DNA from 2 places in the Nocardioides sp. Z38_18 genome. Region 1 is predicted to be linked to the other one. Evidence: predicted binding sites of a transcription regulator. Region 1 holds the regulator's gene; the other holds the start of a gene.
The links. Region 1 encodes LexA, which represses DNA repair genes until DNA is damaged. Its sites were predicted from a motif close to TCGAACANNTGTTCGA; they were not measured.

Region 1 (4,899 bases):
GTGGGCACTGATCAGGTTCGTGCGAGGCCTGCCCGTGCACTAGGTTCCCCCGGTGCGAACGCCGAGAACCTCCACCAGACTCAAGCTCGCCTACGCCGGCTTGGCAGCCACCGACACCTGGCTCTCGGGCCGCCCGGACAGGTGGGCGCACCGCGCCCGTCTGGTGACCAAGCCACTACTGATGCCCGTGCTCGCGGGATCGCTGGCCACCGATCCCCGCGCCCGCACATCCCCCCTGCGCACGACGACGCTCGTCGCCCAGGCGGCCGGCTGGGGCGGCGACGTCGCCCTGCTGCGACCGGGTACGCGCGCGTTCCTGGCCGGTGCCGGGTCCTTCGGTGTGGGACACGTGGCCTACCTGACCGGTTTCCTGCGTCATGGTGGAGCCGGGACGCTCACCGCGGGCCCAGGGGCCCGGGCTGTCGTCGGGACGTGGGCGGTTACTGGACCTGCGATCGCGGTGCTCGCGGGACGCCGGCAGCGCGAGCTGGGCGGCCCGGTGCTCGGGTACTCGACCCTGCTGTCCGCAATGGCGGCCGCGGCGACGATGCTCGATGACGGCCTCTCGCCGACGGCTCGCCGGATGACCGCTGCCGGTGCGGGGCTGTTCCTGCTCTCCGACACACTGCTCGGGCTGAGGGAGTTTGCACTCACTGATCCGCCGGAGGCGTTGGAGACGGCTGTGATGGCGACATACACGGCGGGGCAATTCCTGCTCAGTGAGGGTGCTGCGCGGGCCTGAGCGTGCTGCTCGCCTGGAGTGGTCTCGACTGACCGCTCAATTGGTTCGCTGCTCGACCAGCTTGTGGTGACTGAGGCTTGCCTGTCGCCAGAGTGGTCTCGACTGGCCGCTCACTTCGTTCGCTGCTCGACCACCTTGTGGTGACTGAGGCTTGCCTGTCGCCTGAGTGGTCTCGACTGACCGCTCACTTCGTTCGCTGCTCGACCACCTTGTGGGCGGCTGAGCCTTGCCCGTCGCGTGAGTGGGTCTCGACTGGCCGCTCGCTTCGCTCGCTGCTCGACCACCTTGGGTGGGATGGGGGGCGGGGTGGGTCGAGCGTGTCGGCCCACCCCGCGGGTCCCCCGTGCCGGCGACCCGGGTCGAAGAGGTCGTCGGCACGTCTGGTGCCAAGGTCAGCCGCGCGGGACCGCGAGCTTCTGGCCCTCGGCGATCTGACCACCGGGGAGCGAGTTGAGCTCCTTGATCCGGTGCACCATCGTGCGGATCTCGCCGGGCTGGGCGAGGTCCGCTGCGATGTCGTAGAGAGTGTCGCCGGGGGCGACCTCGATCACCCGGACCGGCTCGGGGGTGCCTCCGGAGAGGCCCGCGGCGGCCCAGCCGCCGAAGGCGGTCATCAGGGCGAGCGCGAGGCCGAGGAAGGTGAGCACGGCGACCACGCGGCCGCGGCGGGTCAGCCGCACCCGTCGGGGGGTGGCCGGACCAGGCTGCGCAACCGGGGCGACCCGGCGCGAGGAGCGGACCCGGCGTGCCGCCGGTGCCGAACGGACCGGACGGGCCGGAACTGCCTCGAGGGCGCGCTGCCCGTAGTCGAGATCGAAGACCCGGTCGAAGTCGACCTCGACGCGGCGGTCGCGCTGCGTCGGGACCGCGGCGCGGACCAGGGCGTCGAAACGCGCGTCGACCTCGTTGGCGGAGGTGGCGTCCTGCGGGCGGTGAATGCTGAGAGTGCTCATCGGTCAACCTTTCGGGGAAGTGCCCGGCCCAGGTGGCCGAGCGGTCGGTTGGCGACCCCTGCTGTGTGTTGATCGATTTCTATCGGCAGCCACTGACAAGTTCGTTTTCCGTGGACCTGCCGGGCTGATCGAGCGTATGTTCGATCGAACACGTGTACGACGTTAGGGCACGTGTTCGAACGAAGCAAGCACCCAGTCGAACAAATGTTCGGCTGATACGACCGACAAGTAGCGCGACACGCCCTTCGAACATGTGTTTGAAGTGACGCATGTTGCTGGACTAGGTTCTCCCCATGGCGACTCGCGATCAGGACCCCCAGAAGCCCACCCGGCTCCCCCGGGCGAAGAAGACCGCCCCGAAGACCACCGCGGCCACGCTCGAGGCGGGAGCCGGCGCCAAGGTCACCGAGCTTCCGGACGCGGCTCCGGACAGCACCGGCCTGACCCCGCGGCAGCAGCGCATCCTCAACGTGCTCCGCGAGTCGATCGAGAAGCGCGGCTACCCGCCGAGCATCCGCGAGATCGGCGAGCTCGTCGGGCTCACCAGCTCCTCCAGCGTGGCCCACCAGCTGCGCGTCCTGGAGGGCAAGGGCTTCATCAAGCGCGATCCCAACCGCCCGCGCGCCCTCGAGGTGTTCATCCCCGAGCTGATGGCCGCGCGGCGTGCGATCGCCTCGGCGGACGAGGCGGGCTACGACCAGACGGGCCTGGGCGACGCCGTACCCACACCCACGATGGTGCCGCTGGTCGGCCGGATCGCCGCTGGTGGACCGATCCTCGCCGAGGAGAAGGTCGAGGAGATCTTCCCGCTGCCCAAGAGCCTCGTCGGCGACGGCACCCTGTTCCTGCTCGAGGTCTCCGGCGACTCGATGATCGACGCCGCCATCTGTCACGGCGACTACGTGGTGATCCGCCAGCAGCCCGACGCCGAGAACGGCGAGATCGTGGCCGCCATGCTCGACGGCGAGGCCACGGTGAAGACCTTCCAGCGCCGCGACGGCAAGGTCTGGCTGCTGCCGCACAACGATGCCTACGACCCGATCGACGGCACCTACGCCACCATCCTGGGGAAGGTGACCACCGTCCTGCGCCGGATGTGAGACAACTGGCCGGAATACTATTATTTCGGACATATACTGCATGAATGTCCGTACGGTCCTGGCGCGCGTGCGTCATCGCAGTGCTCGCGCTGCTGCTGGTCGCCGTACCCGCACTCCTCGCACAGGACGGGCGTTCGGGCGAGCCGTCCGCCGGCCCGCAAGCCGTCCCGCTCGCCCCGGGAGCCGGCGAAGACCCCTCGACGCCCGCGGGCGATCCCGGCAGTGCGCGTCCCACCCCGGCTGTCCAGGAACAGGCCGTGGGCAGCGCGTCCAAGCCCGACGCGTCGCTCGCGGACAACCGGACCCAGCCTGCCGCCGACCCTGAGCCCCGTGTCCTGCCCGAGCGGATGCAGGGCCGCCCCGCCGTGCGCGCGCTCGGTGGCCGGCTCCCCGCCGTCGCTGCCGGCAACGGACTCTCCCCGGCAGGCTTCGAGGAGCTGCTGGTCGAGGATGACACCGTCTGGCTGACCCCGGAGGGACGTGTCTACTTCGAGGAGGAGGCCCCCGCCGAGGTCACCACCACCTCGGGTGACGCCGCCCCGACCGTGGCCGCGGCGTACGCCGTGAGCGAGACCTTCACCCTGCACAGCCGGCCGGACGCCACCCGCAAGATCTTCCTCGACTTCGACGGGGCCACCGTCACGGGCACCGGCTGGAACACCTCCAAGGGCGGCTCGATCCCCGACGGCGTACACACCGGCTTCGACACCGACGGTTCACCGAGCACGTTCAGTGCCTCCGAGCACGGGTTCATCCAGGAGGTCTGGCGCCAGGTCGCGGAGAGCTATGCCCCGTTCGACGTGGACGTCACCACGCAGGATCTCGGCGTCGCCGCGATCACCAGGAGCTCGGCGAGCGACACCACCTACGGCACCCACGTCGTGGTGACCAGCTCCGAGGCTCCCCGGGCGTCGGTGTGCGGCGGCTGCCTCGGAGTGGCCTACCTCCGCACGTTCGACCTGATCAGGGCCACCCCCGACTACCAGCCGGCCTGGGTCTTCGCCTACAACAAGGGCTTCGACCCGATGACGGTGGCGCAGGCGGCCACCCACGAGACCGGGCACAACCTGGGACTCGAGCACGACGGCACCACGTCCACCGACTACTACGCCGGCACCCGCGCGTGGGGCCCGGTGATGGGCTCCTCGATGAACCGGGCAGTGAGCCAGTTCAGCATCGGGGAGTACGCCAGGGCCAACAACACCCAGAACGACTTCGCCGTGATGCAGTCCAACGGACTCCCGCTGCGCACCGATGACCACGGCGGGACCGTCCAGACCGCCACCGTGCTCACCGCCAGCACGTCGTACGACGTCTCCGGGGTGATCGGCACCCGCACCGACACCGATGTCTTCGCGATCACCCGCTCGTGCGTGAGCGAGCTGCGGGCCTCCGTCACCGGCATCGGCGCCCAGACCGCGCTCGACCTCAAGCTGGACCTCCTCGACGCCGACGGCCGGGTGCTGGTCAGCAACTCCCCCGTCTCCGGCTACACCGGCACCACCGTCCCGGTCTCCACCGGGATGAACGCCTCCCTCGTGCGGGAGCTGGGTCTCGGCACCTACTACCTGCGCGTCGACGGTGTCGGCAACGGCGATCCGCTCACGGGCGGCTGGTCGGACTACGGCAGCCTCGGGCAGTACCGCCTCACCGCGACCGGATGTCCCACCACCCCCACCGACCCGCTCTCGCCGTCGCCGACTCCCACTCCCAGTCCGGGGCCGTCCCCTGCCCCGGGAGCGACCCCGTCGCCCAGCGCCCCGGCGGTGCCGGCGCCCAAGCCGACCCCCGCCCCGGCACCCAAGCCCACTGCGCCGAAGCCCCCCGCCCCCAAGGCCCCGGCTCCCAAGGCCCCGGCCCCCAAGGCCCCGGCTCCCACGGTCAAGAAGCCCACCGCACCGCGCATCGGCGTAGCGGCCGCCGGCGCCCGCCGCGGACCCAAGACCGCGCTGGTCCGCTGGGGTGCCCCCGTCCGCACCGGCGGTGCCGCGATCACCCGCTACCGCGTCGCGGCGTTCCGCCTCAACGCCCGCAACCGGGTGGTGCGCACGTTCACCTCCGGCTACCAGCGGGCGAGCGCGAGGTCGCTGGTGATGCGCCTGCC
Region 2 (4,899 bases), on a different contig from region 1:
TGAGCTCCTCGAGCCCGGCGATGGCCCGGAGCAGGGTCGACTTGCCGGCGCCGTTGGGCCCCAGGACGGCGAGCACCTCCCCCGGTCCCACGGAGAAGTCCACCGCGAGCTCGAAGGAGCCCCGGCGTACGGCACCGTCGAAGTGCAGCCCCTGGGCCGTGGGCTCGCTCACCCGGCACCGCCCGCGCCGAACCAGCGGCCCCGCAGCGCGAACAGCACCGCCACGGAGACCGCCAGCAGGACCAGGGACAGCGCGAGGGCCGCGTCCGGGTCGGTCTCCATCGCCAGGTAGACCTTGAGCGGCATCGTCTGGGTCACCCCGGGCAGGTTCCCGGCGAAGGTGACCGTGGCCCCGAACTCCCCCAGCGCACGGGCCCAGCAGAGCACCGCACCCGCGACCAGCGCCGGCCGGATCAGCGGCAGGGTGACCCGCCAGAACACGGTGAGCCGCCCGGCTCCGAGGGTGGCCGCGGCCTCGTCGTACCCCTGGTCCGCCGTCCGCAGCGCCCCCTCGACCGCGACCACGAGGAACGGCATCGCCACGAAGGTCTCGGCGATCACCACAGCGGCGGTGGTGAACGGGATCGTGATGCCGAACCACTGGTCGAGGTGCTGGCCCACGATCCCGTTTCGGCCCAGGACGAGCAGCAGGGCGACCCCGCCCACGACCGGCGGCAGCACCAGCGGCAGGGTGACCAGCGCCCGGAGCAGGCGGACGCCCGGCACCGTGGACCGGGCCAGGACCCAGGCCAGCGGCACGCCCAGCACCAGCGAGATCGCGGTCGCGAGCGTCGCCGAGAGCAGCGAGAGCCACAGGGCGTCGACCACCTCGGGCGTGACCAGGATCCTGCCGAGACCGCTCCACGGAGCGCGCAGCAGCAACCCGAGCAGGGGTACGACGAGCAGCAGCGCGCCGGCCAGGGCGGGCACGGCCAGTGGCCACGGAGGACGCCGGGCGCCGGTCCTCGGGGCCGGGCCCAGGGCGGCGCCCAGGGACGCGCTCAGAGCGGGCCCTGGAATCCGGCGACGCGGAGTGCCTCCGCGCCGCGGGCGGAGCGCACCAGGTCGACGAACTCCGCTGCCCGGCTCGCGTGCCGGGAGCGGCTGAGCACCGCGATCGGGTAGGTGGTGGCGGCGTTCACCGCCGCCGGGATCTCCACGCCCTCGACCTTGTCGCGGGCGGTGAGCACGTCGCTGACGTAGACGACCCCGGCGTCGACCTCGCCGAGGGAGACCTTGGTGAGCACCGACTTCACGTCCACCTCCTCGGTGACCGCTCGCACCTTCAACCCGGCCTTGGCGAAGACCTCGGCCGCCACCTTGCCGCAGGGGACCTGCGCCTGACAGAGCGCGACCTTCACGCCCGGACGGGCGAGGTCGGCGAGCCGGGTGACCTTGCCCGGGTTCGCAGGCGCGACCGCGACCTCCATCGTGTTGGTGGCGAAGTCCTCCGGGTCCTCGGCCTCGCCGGAACGCACCAACGTGTCCATCTCGGCCGGGCTGGCGGAGGCGAACACGTCCGCGGGCGCGCCGTTGGTGACCTGGCGGGCCAGCCCGGAGCTCGGCCCGAAGCTGAACTCGACCTCGGTGCCGGGGTGGTCCTCCTCGAACTGCTCGGCCAGCTCGGTGAACGGCTCGCTCAGCGAGGCCGCCGCGAAGACCCTGACGGTGACCTCGCTCCCCTCCGACCCGGACCCGCAGCCGGCGAGCGAGGTGGACGCCAGGCACGCAGCGAGCGCCAGCAGGGCGGGCCTCATCGGGGGCTCACCGTTGCTCCGGCAGTTCGATGCCGACGTTGGTGGACTTCACGGTGGCGATCGCCAGCACACCCGGCTCAAGCTGCAGCTCGTCGGCCGCCTCCCGGCTGAGCAGAGAGACCACCCGGTGCGGCCCCGCCTGGATCTCCACCTGGGCCATCACGCCGTCCCGCACCACCCTGGTCACCAGCCCGACGAACCGGTTGCGCGCCGAGGCCGAGACGACCGGCCCCGGGCCGGGTCGCTCCCCGCTCTCCGCGAGCTCCTGGGCCAGCGTCGCCAGCTCGGCCCCGTCCACCACCTGCCGCGACCCCTCCGTCGTCGTACGCAGTCGCCCGGAGTCGGCCCACCGCCGCACGGTGTCGTCACTGACCCCGAGCAGGTCGGCCGCCTGCCTGATCCGGTACGTCGCCATCCGGGCAGAGTAGCCGCAGATGCGGCCCTGTGTCGCTGTTGCTGGCGCAAGTGCGGAGTTGCGGGCCCGCGGAGCGGATTGGCAAGGGGTGGGGTCTGCGGGCCGGCACCGGCCGCGCAATTGCTGGCAAAGTGCAGTGTTCTCGCGAGATCGAGTGTCATTTCCCAGCAATTGCGCGACAGCGGTCGCCCCCCCGAAGGGGAGTACGGACGACACGGACGAGCACACACGAGCCCGAGCTGGGACGGGAAGAAGTTCTCCACAGATTGCCGATCACCCATTGTTATCGAACATGTGTGCGAGCGAAAATGGACCCATGACCACGGCACTCCTCGACCTTCACCCCGACGCGGGGCACCCCGCGCTCGGGGGTCTGGCTGTGATCGAGGCAGCGCTGGACGAGATGGCGGGGGCTCCTGTGTCGCTGGCGTCCGGGGAGTACGCCGCGGCCGTGCGCCGACTCGAGCGGATCGGCCGGCGCATCGACGCGGTGAAGCTCAGGCTGGTCGCCGCCGCCGACAGGGCGGGGAGCGCTGCCGACGCCGGCTTCACCGGGACCGCCGCCTGGGTGGCGACGACGACCACCACCTCGCGGGCCAGCGCCGCGAAGGAGGTCGGTCTCGCTCGTGAGCTGAGCTCTGGGGACCACGACACCACCGCGGACGCGCTCGACGCCGGACTGGTCTCCCCCGATCACGCCGCGGTGATCCTGCACGCCGACCGGCAGCTCCCCGACGGGGTCAGCGACGCCCAGCGCCGCACGGTCGAGGCCGCGCTCGTGGAGAAGGCCGCCCGGTTCACCCCCGAGCAGCTGCGCCGGGAGGCCCGCCGCGCCATCGAGGCGATCGAGCCCGACCAAGCCGTCGTGGACGCCCACGAGGACCGGCAGCTGCGGAGCGAGGAGGAGATCGCGCGCTCGAGGTCCCGGCTCAGCTTCCACGACAACGGGGACGGCACCACCAGCGGGCACTTCACCGTGCCCACCACCGCGGTCGCGCACCTGCGCAAGATCATCGACGCGATGACCGCACCCCGCCGGATGCCTGCCAGGAGCCAGGCCACGCAGGACCGGACTGCTCCGCGGCCCTACGACTGGGACCTGCGCCGTGGCCTGGCGTTCGCCGAGCTGCTGGAGCACCTGCCCACCGACCACCTCCACGACAAGACCGCCGCCACCGTGGTGGTCACGATCGGCCACGGGGTGCTGCAGGACGCGTTGCGAGCGGCCCACCTCGACACCGGCCAGGCGCTCTCCGCTGGAGAGGCGCGGCGGCTGGCCTGCTCGGCCGGGATCATCCCGGCCGTCCTCGGCACCGGGTCGGTCGCCCTCGATCTCGGCCGGGAGAGCCGGCTGTTCTCCCAGGCCCAGCGAGTCGCCAAGGGACTCGAGCACGACACCTGCGCGGCCGAGGGGTGCCAGCGCCCCTACGCCTGGTGCGAGCTGCACCACCGAAGACCCTGGCACCTCGGCGGGAGGACAGACCTGGCGGACGCCGTGCCGCTGTGCCACTGGCACCACCAGCGCGTCCACGACCCCGGCTACCGGCACCGGTACCGACCCGACGGCTCCATCAACTTCGACCGGCGCACCTGAGAGGCCGCCTGGATGCCTAGAGTTGTCGCCATGGCCAACGAGACCCCCAACCAGACCCCCGTCGAGATCCCGCGCCCCGAGTCCGGAGACGTCGTCGAGCTGATCCTGGACGACCACCGCCTCTTCGAGGCCCTCCTGCGGGAGCTGCGCAACGAGCAGAACGACCGGGACGCGCTGCGTCGCCAGATCTCCGAGCTGTTGGTGGCGCACGGGGAGGCCGAGGAGAGCAAGGTCTACCCGCAGCTCGAGCGCAAGGACGCGATCGACGAGGAGGAGGCCGAGCACGGCGCCAAGGAGCACCAGGAGGGCTACGAGACCCTGCTGCCGCTGCTGGAGGCGACCGAGCTCTACGACGAGGACTTCAGCAACGCCGTGCACGAGTTCAGCGAGACCCTGCTGCACCACCTCGACGAAGAGGAGCGCGACATCTTGAACCCGGCCCGCGAGGACGTCTCCCCGCAGGAGCGCGGCAAGCTCGGCGCCGCCTGGGCCGCGGAGCGCAACCGGATGCTCGACGAGGGCTGCGGCAGCGTGGAGCAGGTGCGGGCGTTGGTCAAGGAGTCGTGACCCTCGATTGAGCTCCTGGCTGGCTGACACCCGGCCACTGCGCAACCCGCACTTCCGCAGGCTCTGGGCCGCGAACATCGTCACGGTGATCGGCGCCCAGCTCACCGTGGTGGCGGTCCCGGCACAGATCTACGCCGAGACCGGCTCCTCGGCGTACGTCGGACTCACCGGCGTCTTCGGCCTGGTGCCGCTGGTCGTCTTCGGGTTGTGGGGTGGCGCGCTCGCCGACGTCATCGACCGGCGCACGATCCTGATCGTCTCCACCCTCGGGCTGATCCTCACCAGCGCGCTGTTCTGGCTGCAGGCGTGGGTGGGATCGGTCGACGTGTGGCTGCTGCTGTGCCTGTTCTCGGTCCAGCAGGCGTTCTTCGCGGTCAACCAGCCCACGCGCAGCGCCGTACTCCCCCGGCTGCTGCCGATGTCGCTGTTGCCGGCCGCCAACTCGCTGAACATGACCGTGATGCAGGCCGGCGCGATCGGCGGACCGCTCGTCGCCGGGGCGCTGATCCCCGTCTTCGGGTTCTCCTGGCTCTACCTGATCGACACGCTCACGCTGATCCCGACGC

Region 2: AC4BGC_RS17360 (HNH endonuclease signature motif containing protein) is a predicted target of LexA. The motif match lies at 2,459-2,474, and genes of this name have one in related genera.

What each region holds. Positions count from the first base shown of each region.
Region 1 is NZ_JBZAJE010000001.1:772,887-777,785, reverse strand. It holds gene AC4BGC_RS03740 (hypothetical protein) at 1-11, shown strand, start outside; gene AC4BGC_RS03735 (lysoplasmalogenase) at 53-742, shown strand; gene AC4BGC_RS03730 (LysM peptidoglycan-binding domain-containing protein) at 1,135-1,695, opposite strand; gene lexA (transcriptional repressor LexA) at 1,989-2,795, shown strand; gene AC4BGC_RS03720 (hypothetical protein) at 2,840-4,899, shown strand, end outside.
Region 2 is NZ_JBZAJE010000002.1:1,300,856-1,305,754, forward strand. It holds gene AC4BGC_RS17340 (ABC transporter ATP-binding protein) at 1-172, opposite strand, end outside; gene AC4BGC_RS17345 (ABC transporter permease) at 169-930, opposite strand; gene modA (molybdate ABC transporter substrate-binding protein) at 1,002-1,757, opposite strand; gene AC4BGC_RS17355 (TOBE domain-containing protein) at 1,765-2,172, opposite strand; gene AC4BGC_RS17360 (HNH endonuclease signature motif containing protein) at 2,489-3,766, shown strand; gene AC4BGC_RS17365 (hemerythrin domain-containing protein) at 3,797-4,333, shown strand; gene AC4BGC_RS17370 (MFS transporter) at 4,341-4,899, shown strand, end outside.